Linked DNA regions of Azospirillum sp. TSH100. The protein of the gene in region 1 interacts with the protein of each later gene in a pairwise test. Links are inferred from orthologs where the notes say so. Each region holds a gene or a part of one and is shown on either strand. Other genes may lie near its edges.

Evidence for each region.
Region 2: the proteins of E6C72_RS18565 (region 1) and E6C72_RS04810 interact in binary tests that used the Escherichia coli proteins (3 or more experiments, as listed by UniProt). The link is inferred for Azospirillum sp. TSH100 from one-to-one orthologs.

What each region holds. Positions count from the first base shown.
Region 1 is NZ_CP039636.1:168,360-176,492, forward strand. The notes cover bases 2,736-5,674. They hold E6C72_RS18565 (ABC transporter permease), read left to right. Parts: upstream 2,736-3,582; coding sequence 3,583-4,767; downstream 4,768-5,674. Other genes in these bases: E6C72_RS18560 (ABC transporter substrate-binding protein), read left to right, coding at 2,736-3,573; E6C72_RS18570 (ABC transporter ATP-binding protein), read left to right, coding at 4,764-5,674. Outside these bases: pyrroloquinoline quinone biosynthesis protein PqqE, read left to right, coding at 1-1,105; E6C72_RS18550 (Lrp/AsnC family transcriptional regulator), read right to left, coding at 1,121-1,540; E6C72_RS18555 (cysteine hydrolase family protein), read left to right, coding at 1,692-2,252; E6C72_RS31820 (hypothetical protein), read right to left, coding at 2,295-2,471; more of E6C72_RS18560, read left to right, coding at 2,641-2,735; more of E6C72_RS18570, read left to right, coding at 5,675-5,723; E6C72_RS18575 (ABC transporter permease), read left to right, coding at 5,720-6,478; E6C72_RS18580 (hypothetical protein), read left to right, coding at 6,588-7,127; E6C72_RS18585 (membrane integrity-associated transporter subunit PqiC), read right to left, coding at 7,142-7,717; E6C72_RS18590 (intermembrane transport protein PqiB), read right to left, coding at 7,774-8,133.
Region 2 is NZ_CP039634.1:991,008-999,056, reverse strand. Bases 300-3,154 are described here. They hold E6C72_RS04810 (BolA family transcriptional regulator), read right to left. Parts: upstream 1,938-3,154; coding sequence 1,662-1,937; downstream 300-1,661. Other genes in these bases: cobS (cobaltochelatase subunit CobS), read left to right, coding at 2,808-3,154; E6C72_RS04805 (DnaJ domain-containing protein), read left to right, coding at 2,149-2,733; E6C72_RS04815 (ribbon-helix-helix domain-containing protein), read right to left, coding at 862-1,314; E6C72_RS04820 (DUF2889 domain-containing protein), read left to right, coding at 300-793. Outside these bases: E6C72_RS04825 (CBS domain-containing protein), read left to right, coding at 1-52; more of E6C72_RS04820, read left to right, coding at 173-299; more of cobS, read left to right, coding at 3,155-3,812; cobaltochelatase subunit CobT, read left to right, coding at 4,012-5,883; E6C72_RS04790 (adenylate/guanylate cyclase domain-containing protein), read right to left, coding at 5,948-7,834. UniProt on the Escherichia coli protein: Transcriptional regulator that plays an important role in general stress response. Has many effects on cell morphology, cell growth and cell division. Acts by regulating the transcription of many genes, including dacA (PBP-5), dacC (PBP-6), ampC and mreB.

The DNA.
Region 1 (8,133 bases):
GCCCGCCTTTGCGGCATCCCCGGCCACCGAACCGGCCCCGCCCTTCGCGGTGCTGATGGAGCTTACGCACCGCTGCCCGCTGCGCTGCCCCTACTGCTCCAACCCGATGGCGCTCGATTCCGCCAGTGCCGAGCTGGACACCGCCACCTGGAAACGCGTGCTTGACGAGGCGGCCGATGTCGGTGCGCTCCAGGTCCATTTTTCCGGCGGCGAGCCCTGCGTCCGCAAGGATCTGGAGGAGCTGGTCGCCCACGCGACGGAGATCGGGCTCTACAGCAATCTCATCACCTCGGCCGTGCTGCTCGACCGGCCGCGGCTGGAGGGTTTGCAGCGCGCCGGGCTTCAGCATGTGCAGATCAGCCTTCAGGATGCGGAGGCCGCCGGGGCCGACCGCGTCGGCGGCTTCAAGGGCGGCCATGCCAAGAAGCTGGAGGTGGCGCGGGCGGTGGTGGCCCAGGGTCTGGCGCTGACCATCAACGCCGTCCTGCACCGCCACAACATCGACCGGGTGAACGAGGTCATCGATCTGGCGATGGATCTCGGCGCCGGGCGGATCGAGATCGCCAACGTGCAGTATTACGGCTGGGCGCTCGCCAACCGCGCCGCGCTGATGCCGTCGCGCGAACAGTTGCTGGAGATGGACGCGGCGGTGCGCGCCCGGCTCCCGGAACTGGCCGGACGGATCGTGGTGGATTACGTCGTGCCAGATTACTATGCCCGCCGGCCGAAAAGCTGCATGGGCGGCTGGGCGCGGCGCTTCATGAACGTCACCCCGCGCGGTCGCGTCCTGCCCTGCCATGCCGCGGAAACCATCCCCGGCATGGAATTCGAGACGGTGCACGACCGCAGCCTGTCCGACATCTGGCGCGACGGACCGGCCTTCACCCGCTACCGCGGCACCGACTGGATGCCGCAGCCCTGCCAGTCCTGCGACCACAAGGAAGAGGATTGGGGCGGCTGCCGCTGTCAGGCGCTTGCGCTCGCCGGCAGCGCCGATGCGACCGACCCTGTGTGTGAACTGTCCCCGGCCCATGCGGATGTAGCAGATCTGCGCGACCGCGATGCAGCGGCGCTGGACAGCGTCTGGACCTATCGCGGTGCCTGACTGGCACGGCGATGCCTACTGGAACCGTTCGAGCACCATCTGCGTCGTCACCTCGGCGACGCCGGGAAGCCCGACGATGGCGGCGCGGATCGTCTCGATGCCGCGGATGTCCGCCGCCTCGGCACGGACCACCAGATCGATGGCGCCGGCCACCGCATCCATCGTGACGATGCCGGGAATCCGCCGCAGCTTGGGAACCAGTTGCGCACAGCTGCGGCCCGGTTCGTGGCGCAGCAGGAAATAGGCGGCGACCCCATCGGCCGCCGGACCGTCCTCGATGGTCGTGAAGCCACGGATCACCCCTGACCGCAGCAGCCGGTCGAGCCGTTCCTGGGTGGCGCTGCGCGACAATCCGACATCGCGGGCAAGTGCCACCAATGTGCGGCGGCCATCCTTGCGCAACGCCGCCAGCAGCAGCCTATCCTTTTCGTCCATCCCCGTCCCCGCATCCGCCCCACCGGCGGAATGCCGGCCTGCCGGCATCTTGCCGGGATGCAACCGGCAACCCTTCGGCGGAAGTTCATGGTCAAAGTTCGTGGCCAAAGTTCATGGCCACGGACCATGGACGATTTGCACGGAGTATCCAATGACCTTGCTTCCCGCCGCCTCCGCTCTTCTGTCGGTCGACATGCAGTGCGCCTTCGACGAGCCGCGCTGGCCGAGGCGCTGGAACCGCGCGCTCGACCACAACGGCCTGCGGCTGGTCGATGCCTGGCGGCGCAGCGGCCGCCCGATCATCCATGTGCGTCACGATTCGGTCAGTCCGACCTCCACCTTGCGCCCCGGACAGCCGGGCAATCGCTTCCGCGAGGGGTTCGAGCCGCAGGATGGTGAAGCGCTGGTGACCAAGAGCGTCAATTCGGCGTTCATCGGCACCGATCTGGACTTGCGGCTGCGCCGGATGGGCATCGACCGGCTGGTGGTGTTCGGTATCTCGACCGACATGTGTGTGTCGACCACCGTCCGCACCGGCGCCAATCTGGGCTGGCCGATCATGCTGGTCACCGACGCCTGCGATTGTTTCGACATGCCGGACGAACATGGCCGGATCATCCCGGCGGAACAGGTCCATACCGTCCATGTCGCTACGCTGGGCTACGAGTTCTGCGAGCTGACCACCACCGACGCCATCATCCGGAGTCTGTGACCCCGCACCAGGAGGCGGAGCGGCAGCGTCTCAGGCCCCATCTCAGGCGCTGTCGCCCGACCCGCCCTTCTTGCCGCCGCCGTCCTGCTTGTTGACGGTCGCCCAGGCGCGGCGTTCCGCCTCCTCGTGCGACACGCCGCGCTCTTCGTACCCCTCCTCGATATGCTCGGCCTTGCGCTTCTGCTTGTCGGTGTACTTGTCCTTGTCGCCTTGGGACATCGAATCCTCCTGGTGCAATTGCCAACTCAACAGTGCCCACGATTGGGAGGTTCCTTGGGGAAATAGGCTGAAACTCATATCCGGGACAGAACAGTCGGAAAGCGCGGCTTGCCGTGAGCGGGGCCGTCACCCATCCTTTCCCACACCGCTTTCAGGGGGAGGTTCCGGGGTGTTCAAGATCTTCAATATCAGCCGCGTCATGACGGGCGCGGCGGTTCTCGCGCTGGGACTCGCGGCCGGCACGGCACAGGCTGCGGATGCTGTCCGCGTCGGATCGAAACTGGATGCCGAAAGCGGGCTGCTCGGCACCATGATCCTGCAAGTGCTGCAAGCGGGCGGCATCCCGACGGAAAACAAGATCCAGCTGGGCCCAACCAAGATCGTGCGCGGTGCGCTGCTGTCCGGCGAGATCGATATTTACCCCGAATACACAGGCAACGGCGCCTTCTTCTTCAACGTCGACAGCGATCCGGTCTGGAAGAATGCCGGGGCCGGCTATGACAAGGTCCGGCAACTCGACCAGGAGAAGAACAACATTGTCTGGCTGAAACCGGCCCCAGCCAACAACACTTGGGCGCTGGCCGTCCGCCGCGACGTCGCCGAGGCCAACAAGCTGAAGACGATGGAGGATTTCGCCAAGTGGGTCTCCAGCGGCGGCAAGGCGAAGGTCGCAGCGTCGGCCGAGTTCGTGGAAAGCCCGGCCGCCCTGCCCTCCTTCCAGCAGACCTATGGCTTCGCGCTGAAGCCCGACCAGATGCTGATCCTGGCTGGCGGCGACACCGCCGCCACCATCCGTGCGGCGGCGGAGCAGACCTCCGGCGTCAACACCGCCATGGTCTATGGCACCGACGGCGCCATTGCCGCACTGGATCTCGTTGTGCTGGCCGATACCAAGGGTGCCCAGATGGTGTATGAGCCGGCACCGACCGTCCGCGCCGCGGTGCTGACCGCCAATCCGAAGATCGCCGACCTGCTGAATCCGGTCTTCGCCGGCCTGGACGCCGATACTCTGCGCGGACTGAACGCCAAGATCTCGGTCGACGGGCAGGACCAGAAGCAGGTCGCCACCGAGTATCTGAAGTCCAAGGGCCTGCTGAAGTAAGCCGGCGACGTGACCGGCCGTTTTTCCCTGCACAACCGCGTGGCCCTGCTGATGGCACTGGCAGTGGTGCTCGCCGCCATTGGCTTGCCATTCCTCGGCTTCGCGCCCAACCGGCTGCTGTCCGGCAGGCCGGTATCGTTTTGGGCAGCGGTGCGGGGGTTGGATGGAATCGCGGTTTTGCTGGCGGGACTGGCCCTGCTCGCGACACCGTTCCTGCCGCCAAGGCGTGTGGGGCTTGGCCTGGCCATTGCGGCCGGCGGGCTTTTCTGCGCCGGATTGGTTTGGCTGGCCGGTGCCCATGCGGCAACCCTTGCGCAGGGAGCATCCGCGGCGGCGCGGACCTCCTTCGCCTCCGGCTTCTGGGTGATGGCGGCGGCCGGACTTCTGACCGTGGTCGATGCAGCCCGGCGGCTGGGTCTGGGCGCCGTCGGCCGAATGGCGGTCGGCGGGGCTGTGGCCGGGCTGGTGGCTCTGCAACTGGCATCGGGCCATCTCGATGCCCTGTCGATTCTCAAGGAATACGCCAACCGGCGCGAGGTCTTCGCCGACGCCGTGCTGCGCCACGCCGCGCTGGTGGCGGCGGCGCTGGTGCCGACCCTGCTGGTCGGCGTGCCGCTCGGCATTGCCGCCCACCGGGTGCAGGCAGTCGGCCGCGCGGTGTTCCCGGTGCTGAACGTTGTGCAGACGGTGCCGTCCATCGCCCTGTTCGGGCTGCTGATGGCGCCGCTGGCGGCACTGGGCGCCCTGCTGCCGGGGTCGGGGATCAGTGGGGTCGGGCCGCTGCCGGCGGTGATCGCGCTGACCCTCTATTCGCTGCTGCCCATTGTGCGCAACACCGCGGTCGGGCTGGACGGCGTGCCGGCGCCGGTGCGGGAGGCGGCACGCGGCATGGGGCTGACGCCGCGCCAGATCTTCCTGCGCGTCGACCTGCCGCTGGCGCTGCCGGTCTTCCTGTCGGGGTTGCGCATTACCGTGGTCCAGGCGGTCGGGCTGGCGGCGGTGGCGGCGCTGATCGGTGCCGGCGGCCTGGGGGCGATCATGTTCCAGGGGCTTTTCGCCAACGCGCTGGACCTTGTGCTGCTGGGGGCCGTTCCTGTCATTCTATTGGCAGTGGCGGCCGACGCCCTGCTGTCCATCGGCATCGCCGCCGCCACCAACCGCATCGGCGTTCTGCCGGGAAAGAGTGCGCCATGATCGACTTCGAGCGCGTGACCAAGCGCTTCGGCTCCTGGACGGCGGTGGATGCCTTGTCCTTCACCGTGGCGGAGGGGGAGTTCCGCGTGCTGATCGGCCCGTCGGGCTCCGGCAAATCGACGGTTCTGAGGATGATCAACCGGCTGATCCCGGCAGACGAAGGCGCCATCCGCATCGACGGCGAGGACATCGCGTCGCTAAAGCCGGAAGAGCTTCGCCGCCGCATGGGCTATGTCATCCAGTCGGTCGGGCTCTTCCCGCACTGGACGGTCGAGCGCAACATCGCCACGGTCCCCGGCCTGCTCGGCTGGCCCAAGGCGCGAATCCGCGATCGGGTGACGGAGCTGCTGGAGCTGCTGAACCTCGACCCCCACCGCTATCGCGGCGCCTACCCGCACCAGTTGTCGGGCGGGCAGCAGCAGCGCGTCGGCGTCGCCCGCGCGCTGGCGGCGGAACCGCGCATCCTGCTGATGGACGAGCCGTTCAGCGCGCTCGATCCCATCACCCGCGCCAGTCTCCAGACCGAGCTGTCGGCCATCCACCGCCGCACCGGCACCACCGTCGTCTTCGTCACCCACGACATGGACGAGGCCTTGCTGCTAGGCGACAGCATCGCGGTGATGGACCATGGCCGGCTGATCCAGTGCGCCACACCGCTGGAGATTCTGACGCGCCCGGCCAGCCCGCTGGTCCGCGATCTGGTGGGGCGAGAGGAGTGGGGGCTGAAGCGGCTGGCGGTGGAGACGGTCGGCGACCGCGCCCGCCGGCAGGAAAGCGTGACCGGCGAGCCGCTGGCCGCCGAGACCCCGCTGCACCGCGCCCTGTCGGAAATGGTCGCCCGCGGCACCGAAAGGCTGCCGGTGGTGGATGGCGACGGCCGGCCGGCCGGGGTGCTGCACCTGTCCGACCTTGTGCGGCCCTCCGCGCACCAGTCTGCCTCCGGCGGCCCCGCATGACCGGCGCCGGCATGGCCCCGCGGGAGTTCCTGACCGACCGGCTGATGCTGGGGCTGGTGGCGCTGGTGGCTCTGGTGCTGGGAATGCCGTCGCTGAAGCCGCTGTTCGCCACGCTCTTTCCGCGCCTGGATCGGCCGCTGTACGAAGCGGAGAGCTTCGTCAGCCTGACTCTCGACCATATGGCGCTGGTCGGCCTCTCCAGCCTCGCCGCGATCCTGCTGGGCGGCGGGGCCGGCATCGCCGTCACGCGGCCCTGGGGCAAGGAATTCCGCGGCCTGCTGGAAACCGTCGCCACCATGGGCCAGACCTTTCCGCCGGTGGCGGTGCTGGCGCTGGCGGTGCCGGTGATGGGCTTCGGTCCCGAGCCGGCGCTGATCGCGCTCACGCTCTACGCCCTGCTGCCGGTTGTGGAAAACACGGTCGCCGGGCTGGACGGCGTTCCGGCCCCGGTCCTCGACTCCGCCCGTGGGCTGGGCATGGGACCGGTGGAACTGCTGTTCCGGGTGGAACTGCCGCTGGCCGCGCCGGTGATCCTGGCCGGCGTGCGCACCGCCGTCATCATCAATGTCGGCACCGCCGCCATCGCCTCCACCGTCGGGGCCAAGACCCTGGGGCTGCCGATCATCGTCGGGCTGAACGGGTCCAACCAGGCCTATGTCATCCAGGGCGCGCTGATCGTCGCCTCACTCGCCGTGGTGATCGACGCCGGGTTCGACCGGCTGGCTGGCTGGCTGACTCGCTGGTCGCACCGCTGAGGGGCAGACAGACGCCGACGCCTTATTTGCGAACGACAATTTGAGAATGACTTGCATTCGCAATATGAACGCCTTACCCTCCGCCTATTCCCCTCAAGCGGAGTCCGTCATGTCCAGCATGCAGTCCCACCGCCGCGCCGCGCCGGCTCGCGAGCGCTTCCAGGAACTGCGCGGTGCCGAGGCGCTGGTCGTCTCGGTTCTGCGGCTGTGGGCCGAACCCCTACGCGAACCGGACCGCCGGCACCCGCACTGGCAGGACGACATGACCAGGGCCGGACTGTCAAACGACGCGGCGGTGGCGTTCGACACGCTGATGCGCATCGTGCTGGCCGCCACCACCCGGCCGCTCGACCTGCACCGCCCGTCCTGCCCCTGCCTGGGCAGCGATGAGGCGCTGCTGCTCGATATGTTGCGACTGGCGCAACGGGGCCAGCATGGCGAGGCCGGACTGCTGATGAACGACTGGCTGCCGCTGGTCGGCGTGCGCATGGCGATGGCGCCGCTCTGCGTCCTGGCCGCCGCATTGTCCCGCGCCGGCCTGACACTGCCGGACCCGGGCGAAGAGTCGCGGATGGCGGGCGGCACGACGGTCGGCCGCATGGACCGGCCGCGCCCCACCGCCGACCGCGGCGCCACCCTCCTGCACTGACGCAAGGCTGCCGGTCAGCGTCGCACCCCGGCGGTGATCCGGTCCGCCAATAGGCCGACCGCCCGGCTCATGGTCCGAACCTGCGCGTCCGGACCGGCGCCGCCAGACGGGACCTCGACCGTTTCGCGCGTCGGCCCGCTCTTGCGCCCGCCAGTCCCGCCGCCGGGCGACAGGCTCCATTGCGCATCCAGAACCACCCCCCCTGTCGCATCGGCGTCGAAGCGCAGGATGGTGACGGTCAGCACCGCCGTGCCGTCCCCCACCGAACTGCCGGCCACCGGCAGCACCGTAGTGCCCGGCAGGCGCGCCGCGAGGTCACCGGACAGGGTGGAGCGCAATCCGTCGGCCAGCGGTTCGGCCCAGCGGTCGAACTCCAGCGCCTCGACCCGGTTACCGTCGATGCGCCGGACGATCTGCGGCCGGTCGATCAGCATCGGCAGGTCCAGCGAGCCCAAGGCCAGAGTCTGGGGCGCGGAATGCACCGGCTGCGCCGTCCCGGACGGCGGAACCACCGCCAGCGTGTAGAGCCGGCTGTCCGGCGTCGACTGGCAGGCCACCAGAACGAGAAGCGGCGCCGCAAACGCGGCCATCTTCAATCCGGGCCGCAATCCTCGCACCACTTTCATGCCCCGCTCTCTCCCTTCCATCAATTCTTGCCTCTCAGCAGCGCTTCCGGGTGGCGTTCGAGATAGTCGGCCAACACGCGGAAGGACCGCGCGGCATCGTTCAGCTGCCGCATCACGCCCGCCAGATCGGCCTGACCGCCACCGCCACCCAGCAGCCCGCTGGCATTCTTCAGCGTACCCTCTGCCGCCGTCGCCACGCCACGCAGGCTCTTCACCACCTCCGGCAATTGACGGTCGGCAGTGCGCATCAACGCGTCGGCGCTACCGAGCGCCTTAGCGAGTGCAGCCAGCGACCGGGCGAGGTCCGGCGAACCGGCAAGCCCGCCGACCGACTGCAAGGTGCCGCGCAGGTCGGCGATCAGCGCATCGAGCGGCAATGC
Region 2 (8,049 bases), on another replicon or contig:
CGAGGCCTACATGTTCGGCAGCGGCTATTCGGCGGAGGCGACTGTCGGCTGATCGGGGACCGGGAGTTGACCTATAGGTAACGCTGCGTTGCGGCGGGGTCGGGTTGACCGGGCGCCCGGCCCCGTCGATAGTCGAGGGTGAGCCATCCTCACTGCCGAACTGGAAAGCCCGATGTCCGCGCCCTCGCTGTCCGCCCCCACCGCGCGCGAGCCCATCCACACCCGCCGTGTGACCTGCCAGGGCTTTCGGCGTGCCGATGGGCTGTGGGACATCGAAGGCCATCTAACCGACGTCAAGAGTTACGGCTTCCACACGGAGGAACGCGGGCATCTGGAGCCGGGGACACCGATCCACCAGATGTGGATGCGCCTGACCATCGACGACAAACTGACCGTCCAGGCGGTGGAGGCGGTGACCGAACACAGCCCCTACAACGCCTGCGCCAGCATCACGCCACGGTTTCAGCAGCTGGTGGGCCTGCGCATCGGTCCGGGCTGGACCCGGGCGGTGAAGGACCGGCTGGGCGGGCCGAAGGGGTGTACCCATCTGGTGGAGCTGCTGGGACCGCTGGCGACCACCGCCTTCCAGACCGTCTATCCGATTCTGGCCCGCGAGGCGGCGGAGCGCGCGAAAGCCTCCGGCAAACCGGCCCAGGACGACGGCAAGAGGCCGGTTCTGCTGAACATGTGCCACATTTTCGACAGCAACGGCGAAGTGGTGCGCAAACATTGGCCAGCCCATTACACCGGCCACCAAAACGAAGACGCCGCCCGGGAAGAGGCGGCGGAATAACATACGAATTCACCCCGGGGCGGCGGCAAGGAGGCTGCCCGGCGGGAGAAGGCGCCGGGTGGCGCTGTTCAGGCCTCCAGGCCGGGTCGGACCGAAGCTGCCTGGGTCTGACCAGGCGTGGGGAAATTGCCGCCTTCGGCGACCGCAGCCTTGACCCCTTCGGCGTCGTCGACCGGCGGCAGTTCGAAAGGTGTGCCGATGAACGGGTCGCTGCCGCCATGGCCGGCACGCTGGTGGCCGTCCTCCGTGCAGGCACGGCGGTAATAGGACGCGATGAAGACACGCACCGCGGAGGTCAGTGTGACATCCGCGTCCTCCGGCTTGATGCCTTTACGGCGCGCCTGCTCCTCGATCCGCTCCTTGATCTGGGTGCAGAGGCGGTTGACGGTCATGCCTTCCCGACGGCCGATATCCTCCAGAGCATCCCACATCGACGGTTCCAGCCGCATGCTCGTGCGGTGTCCGCCGATCATGATGTTCTGGCTCCTCAGCGGTTCCACCCCCGCATGGGAAGTGTTCACGCGCTTTTTCTTCGGCCCACGCTTCGCCATCCGCAGCCCCTTCCACGAAGCCGCCGGCGGACATGCGAAGTTTGTGTCCGCCACGGCGCGATAAATGGTTGCATATATAGCACTCTACTAAACGCGGCGGGAATTGCAACCACGCTAGCGTCTCTCATTCTTACAAGTTTTCCTAAAATCGACTCTTGGTTGCATCCATATGTATGCTATTTCCAGCGCTCAACCACTCGTTATTTAAAGCGCACTAACGGTCAGTTTTTCAGCAGCTTGCGTAAGAGAACGGGGCTTTGCCTTACGCCCAGGCTTCCCTGGGAGATGCTTCAGGCCCAGGCTTCACCGGGAGGATTTCATGCCCCGGCTTCGCCGGGTGCGTGAGTGGTCAGTCCCAGCGCATGCACTCGCTCGCGCAGTTCGTCCGCCAGCAGCGCGTAGACCATCCGCTGACGCTCCACCCGCGACTTGCCGGCGAAGGCGGCGGAAACGATGGTGACGTGAAAATGGGTTTCGCCGGCGGCGTCCGCCCCGGCATGGCCGGCATGGCGGGCGCTGTCGTCGACGACCTCCAACCGGTCCGGCGCCAGTCCGGTGGTCAGCTTTTCGCGGATGCGCGTGGCGTATTCCATGGCAGGTTCCTGATGTCTCGGCACTAATCGGGGATGGATGGAAGGGGCTGCGGCGGAGGAGCATGTCCGGGCAGCCGCACCGGCAGTCAGGAGACGGTGCGTTCCCTGCCCTGTCAAGCGCCTGTCAAGCCCGGCGTCCCGCAGATTGCGGATGACGGAAGCTCGATTCGGCGTGCTTGCCAGAGCCATCGGCTCTTCCCATACTTGGCCGATGACCAGGAACCGCGCCCGCTCCAGTTACGACAGCTATGCCGCCCCGCGTGCGGCCACCCGTGTGTGCGACCATCCCGATTGCGTCGCCGCCGGCGAATATCGTGCGCCGAAGAGCCGCAGCAGCCTCAACGAATACTGGTGGTTCTGCCTGGACCACGTCCGGGAGTACAACCGCGCCTGGGACTATTACGCCGGCATGTCCACCGACCAGATCGAGGCGGAGGTGCGGCGCGACACCACATGGCAACGGCCGAGCTGGCCGCTCGGCAAATGGGCGACGCAGGAGCGCTTCATCCGCGACCGCGTCGTCAACGGCTTCAGTTTCGAATTCGGCCAGGACACCGGCAAGACGAAGGATGAGGAAAAGGCGCAACGGCGCAACCATGCCCGCACCGACGAGGAAAAGGCACTGGCGGTCCTCGAACTGACGCCCCCTGTGGACTTCACACGGATCAAGGCACGCTATCGGGAGCTTGCGAAAAAGCATCATCCCGATGCCAACGGCGGCGACAAGGCTGCGGAAGAACGCCTGAAAGAAATCAATCAGGCCTACAATACGCTGAAAGCCTGTTATGCTGCCTGAACCCCCGTTGGCGGGCCGGGTCAATCCCGCGGCCGCCGGACAACCGACACTCGCTGGAACGTAAGAAACCACCCATGGCTTCCCAAGGAGCGACCCAGGCCAGCTCGGCCCTGTTCGACCACAAGCCCGACACGACGGTCTCGGTGCGTGAGGTCTTCGGCATCGACAGCGACATGCAGGTGCCGGCCTTCAGCCAGCGCACGGAGCATGTGCCCGACCTCGACAGCGCCTACCGCTTCGACCGGGACACGACGCTGGCCATCCTCGCCGGCTTCGCCTACAACCGCCGCGTCATGGTCCAGGGCTATCACGGCACCGGAAAGTCGACCCACATCGAACAGGTCGCCGCCCGGCTGAACTGGCCCTGCATCCGCGTCAACCTGGACAGCCACATCAGCCGCATCGACCTGATGGGCAAGGATGCCATCGTGCTCCGCGACGGCGTGCAGGTCACCGAATACCGCGAGGGCATCCTGCCCTGGGCCTTGCAGCATGCCTGCGCCCTGGTGTTCGACGAATATGACGCCGGCCGCCCGGACGTGATGTTCGTGATCCAGCGCGTGCTTGAGGTGGAAGGCAAGCTGACGCTGCTCGACCAGAACCGCGTCATTCGTCCGCATCCGGCCTTCCGCCTGTTCGCCACCGCGAACACCGTGGGCCTGGGCGACACCACCGGCCTGTATCACGGCACCCAGCAGATCAACCAGGGCCAGATGGACCGCTGGAACATCGTGGCGACGCTGAACTACCTGCCGGTCGACGCCGAGGTGAAGATCGTCCAGGCCAAGGTCGCGTCCTACGACGACGCCAGGGGCCGCGACACCGTGGCGTCGATGGTGCGTCTGGCCGACCTGACCCGCGCCGGCTTCATCAACGGCGACATCTCCACCGTCATGAGCCCGCGCACGGTCATCACCTGGGCCGAGAACGCGCGGATCTTCAACGACGTCGCCTTTGCCTTCCGCATCACCTTCCTGAACAAATGCGACGAGGTGGAACGGCCGACGGTGGCCGAATACTACCAGCGCTGCTTCGGCGTCGAGCTGCCGGAGACGGGGGTTCAGGCGAACCTCGTGTGATCCTGTGCGCCGCGCCCCGCTCTTCGGTGAAGTCGGGGCGCGGCACACAAGGATTCACGCGGACCGGGGCGGATGGCATCACTGGGCAAGAGCTTGTATCAGCGGTTCAAGTCCCGGCATGTCCGTAAACGCCATGCCCTGTTCCGTGTCGATCCTGCCCACCGCGCCTTAATTGTCCCAAGAACAAAGACGCCCCGCGATGACCACCCAGAACGACACCCCCGTCGAAGCCTTCAAGCGGTCCACCACCGCCACGGTGCGCGCCATGTCCCGGCGGGCGGAGGTGCAGGTGGGCTTTTCGTCCGATCCGCCGGGGCTGTCGGGCCAGCGGGTGCGGGTGCCACTGCCGGCGCGCGATCTCAATCCGGTGGAGGTCGCCAAGCTGCGCGGGGCGGCCGATGCCGTGGCGCTGCGGCTGCGCTATCACGACGCCACGGTGCATGCCCACCGCATGCCGCTGGGCGATGCCGCGCGCCAGGCCTATGACGCGATGGAACAGGCGCGCTGCGAGGCGCTGGGCAGCCGCGACATGGCCGGCGTCGCCCATAATCTGGAAGCAGCGCTGGACGATCGCTACACCCGCCAGGGCTTCGACCGTTTCGAGGACCGCGGGCAGGTGCCCCTGTCCGAAGCGCTGCGGCTGATGGCGCGCGAGGCGATGACCGGCGCGCCGCCGCCGCCCGCCGCCGCCCATGCCGTCGACCTCTGGCGCCCCTGGATCGAGGAGCGGCTGGGCAAGGACATGAAGGGGCTGGCGAACTACGCCGGCGACCAGGAGGCCTACGCCAAGACGGTCCGCCGCCTGCTGGCCGATCTCGACATGGAAGTCGGGCAGGAAGCCGACCAGGAGGAGGAAGAGGATCAGCAGACCCAGTCCTCCGAGGACGAGGAGTCGCCCCAGCACGGCCAGACCCGCGGCCAGGACGAGGACCAGTCGGACTCCGAATCCATGGCCTCGTCGGAGATGCAGGACTCGTCGGAGGCCGGCGACAGCGCCGAGGAGGGTGCAGGCGAGGAAGGCGACATGGAGATGGGCGAGGGCGAGGGGGCGGAGGAGCCCGCCGGCCCCGGCCAGCCCTGGCGCAACGATGCCAACCGCCGCAACGAGCCCGATCCCAACGCCTACAAGGCCTTCACCACGCAGTATGACGAGGTGGTCGACGCCGCCGACCTCTGCGACCCGGCGGAGCTGGAACGGCTGCGCCACCTGCTGGACCAGCAGCTGCAGCACCTCCAGGGCGTGATCTCCAAGCTGGCGAACCGCTTGCAGCGGCGCCTGATGGCCAAGCAGCAGCGCTCCTGGAACTTCGACCTGGAGGAGGGCATCCTCGACGCCGCCCGGCTTGCCCGCGTTGTCGCCAACCCGGTCCTGCCGCTCTCCTTCAAGAAAGAGAAGGAGATGGACTTCCGCGACACGGTGGTGTCGCTGCTGATCGACAATTCCGGCTCCATGCGTGGCCGGCCGATCTCCATCGCCGCGATGAGCGCTGACATCCTCGCCCGCACGCTGGAGCGCTGCGCGGTGAAGGTCGAGGTGCTGGGCTTCACCACCCGTGCCTGGAAGGGCGGACAGGCGCGCGAGGCCTGGGTCGCCGCCGGCAAGCCGGCGCATCCCGGCCGCCTGAACGACCTGCGCCACATCGTCTACAAGGCCGCCGACATGCCGTGGCGCCGCGCCCGCAAGAATCTGGGCCTGATGCTGCGCGAAGGCATCCTGAAGGAGAACATTGACGGCGAGGCGCTGCAATGGGCGCACAACCGGCTGCTCGGCCGGCCGGAACAGCGCCGTATCCTGATGGTGATCTCCGACGGCGCTCCGGTCGACGACTCGACCCTGTCGGTGAATGCCGGCAATTATCTGGAACGCCATCTGCGCCAGACCATCGAGCAGATCGAGACCCGCTCGCCGGTCGAGCTGGTGGCGATCGGCATCGGCCACGACGTGACCCGCTACTACCGCCGCGCCGTGACCATCGTCGATGCGGAGCAGCTGGGCGGCACGATGATGAACAAGCTGGCGGAACTGTTCGACGAGGACGACCGCCGCGGTGGCCGTCGCGGCTGGCGTTGAGGTAAGGAAGCGGGCAGGAGGTTTCCATATTTTTCAACGACTTAGACGGAAACACCGGCCCGGTTTAGGGTGTATCCTTACCTGCGAAAGCCGGCTTCGCGCCCTCTCCGGTGTCGGGAGGGGAAGGGAGGGAAAGAGTTGGCGTCGTTTTCTCCCCCGCCCTCGCCGCGTCCTTCTTCTCCTCCTCCAGCACCAGGCGCCAGAGTTCGGTCATGCCGGTGCGGCCGCGCAGCGACCGGCCGCCCTGGCGGACCAGCGGGACGGCGTCCTTGCCCTTGGCAGCGGTGACGCCGCTGGTCAGCACGATAACCTCGGACTCGCCCTGGAGGGCGGCCGACAGCTCCTCGATGCGGGCGGCGACGTTCACGGTGTCGCCGACGATGGTGTAGTTGATCCGGCTGTCGGAACCGATGTTGCCGACCACCACCGGGCCGCTGTGCAAACCGACGCGGACTTGGATCGGCGCCCGGCCCTCGGCGACGCGGCGGCGGTTGTCGGCACGGATGGCATGATGGATCGCCAGCGCCGCGCGCAGACCGCGGACGGCATGGTCCTCCTGCGCCTCCGGCGCGCCCCAGAAGGCCATCAGGGAATCGCCGATGAACTTGTCCACCGTGCCGCCCTCCGCCTCGATGCAGGCGGCGAGCAGGGTAAAATGCTCGTTCAGCAGGGCGGCGGTGTCGGCGGCGGCCATATGCTCGGCCATGCGGGAGAAGCCGCGGATGTCGGTGAACATCACCGTCACCTCGCGCTGCACCGAGTCGAGACCACCCTCGGTTTCGCGCTGGCGCATCAGACGCAGGACCAGCGCCTTCGGGACATAGGTCTCGAACCAGCGCAGGCCGGCGACCATGGCGTTGAAGGCGGTGGCGGCGCGCGCCATCTCGCGCAGGCGGGAGTCGGGAAGGTCGGGGATGGCGCGGAATTCGAAGGCGCGGACGCGGTCGGCGGCCTCGGCCAGCCGCGCCACCTGACGGCTGATCCGCCGCCCGACCAGCAGCGCCACCCCAACCGACACCAGCAGGATGGCGAAACCGACAGCACCGGTGATGTAGAGGCGGCGGATCTCCACCCCCATCTCGCCGTCGCGATAGCCAATGCCGATGATCCAGTCCTGCTGGCCGTACCCCGCCATCTTGCGGGTCAGGAAGATGTAGTCGCTGCCCAGCACGCGGACGCCGCGCGCCTCCACCCGCTTCTTCAGCGACTGGACGGGCACGCCGCTGGACCACAGCGCCGCCAACGCCGGGTCGTCGACCTGGTCGATGCGCGGCAGCGGCGGACCGTCCAGCTTGCCGGAAAAGTCGAAGCTGCGGCCGACCAGCGCCGGATGGGCCAGCACATGGCTGTGGTCGTACAGCACGAAGGCGTTCAGCCCCTGCTCCACATACAGCACCGACAGGAAGCGCGACAGGTCGCCCAGCGAGACGCCGACCGCCACCTGCCCCATATAGCGGCCGTCGCGCCGCACCGGCTGGTAGAGGGTGACGAAGCTGTTCTGCGCCTCCTTCAGCCAGCGCGGGTCGGCCCAGCTGGCGGCACTGCGATTGGGGCCGTCCAGCACCTCCGGCGGGATGTCGCTGTCGCCCTGCATGTCGAAGGGATCGGCGACCAGCCCGCCATTCAGCCGGCCGACGCGGACCCCGGTCAGGTCCGGGCGGATGAAGGCGAGGCCGGTGACGTCCGGGGCGCCGGCCAGCGCACCGCGCAGCGTGTCGATCATCGCCGTATTGTCGCCGGCGCGCAGGTCGCCGCGTTCTATCAGCCCGGCGACGAAGCGGGCCATTTCCCGTGCCGGGTCGAGCTGATGGCGGACCCGCACCTCCACCCCGGCCAGCGCCAGATCGGCCTTGTCGTTCAGCAGGGCGAAGGTGTTGGTGCTGGCGCTGACCAGACCCAGAACCAGGACGCTGGCGACCGCCGCCAGCATCAGCGACCCGAATCCCGCCACCAGCACCGCGGCAATGGGCAGCCGAAGACGTCGGCGCCCAGCAGGCTTTGACCCCGACTTCGACGCAGGCTTCCCCGCCGCTTTGCCGGCCGGTTTCACGGCCGTCGCCGGAAGGGTCGGGGCAATCGGAGTGCGCGCTGAAGGGGTATCGGGCATGCGCGGCAGCCTACCCGCCCATCCGTCCGGCGGCAACCCGCCGAGCTGTATCCTTACGC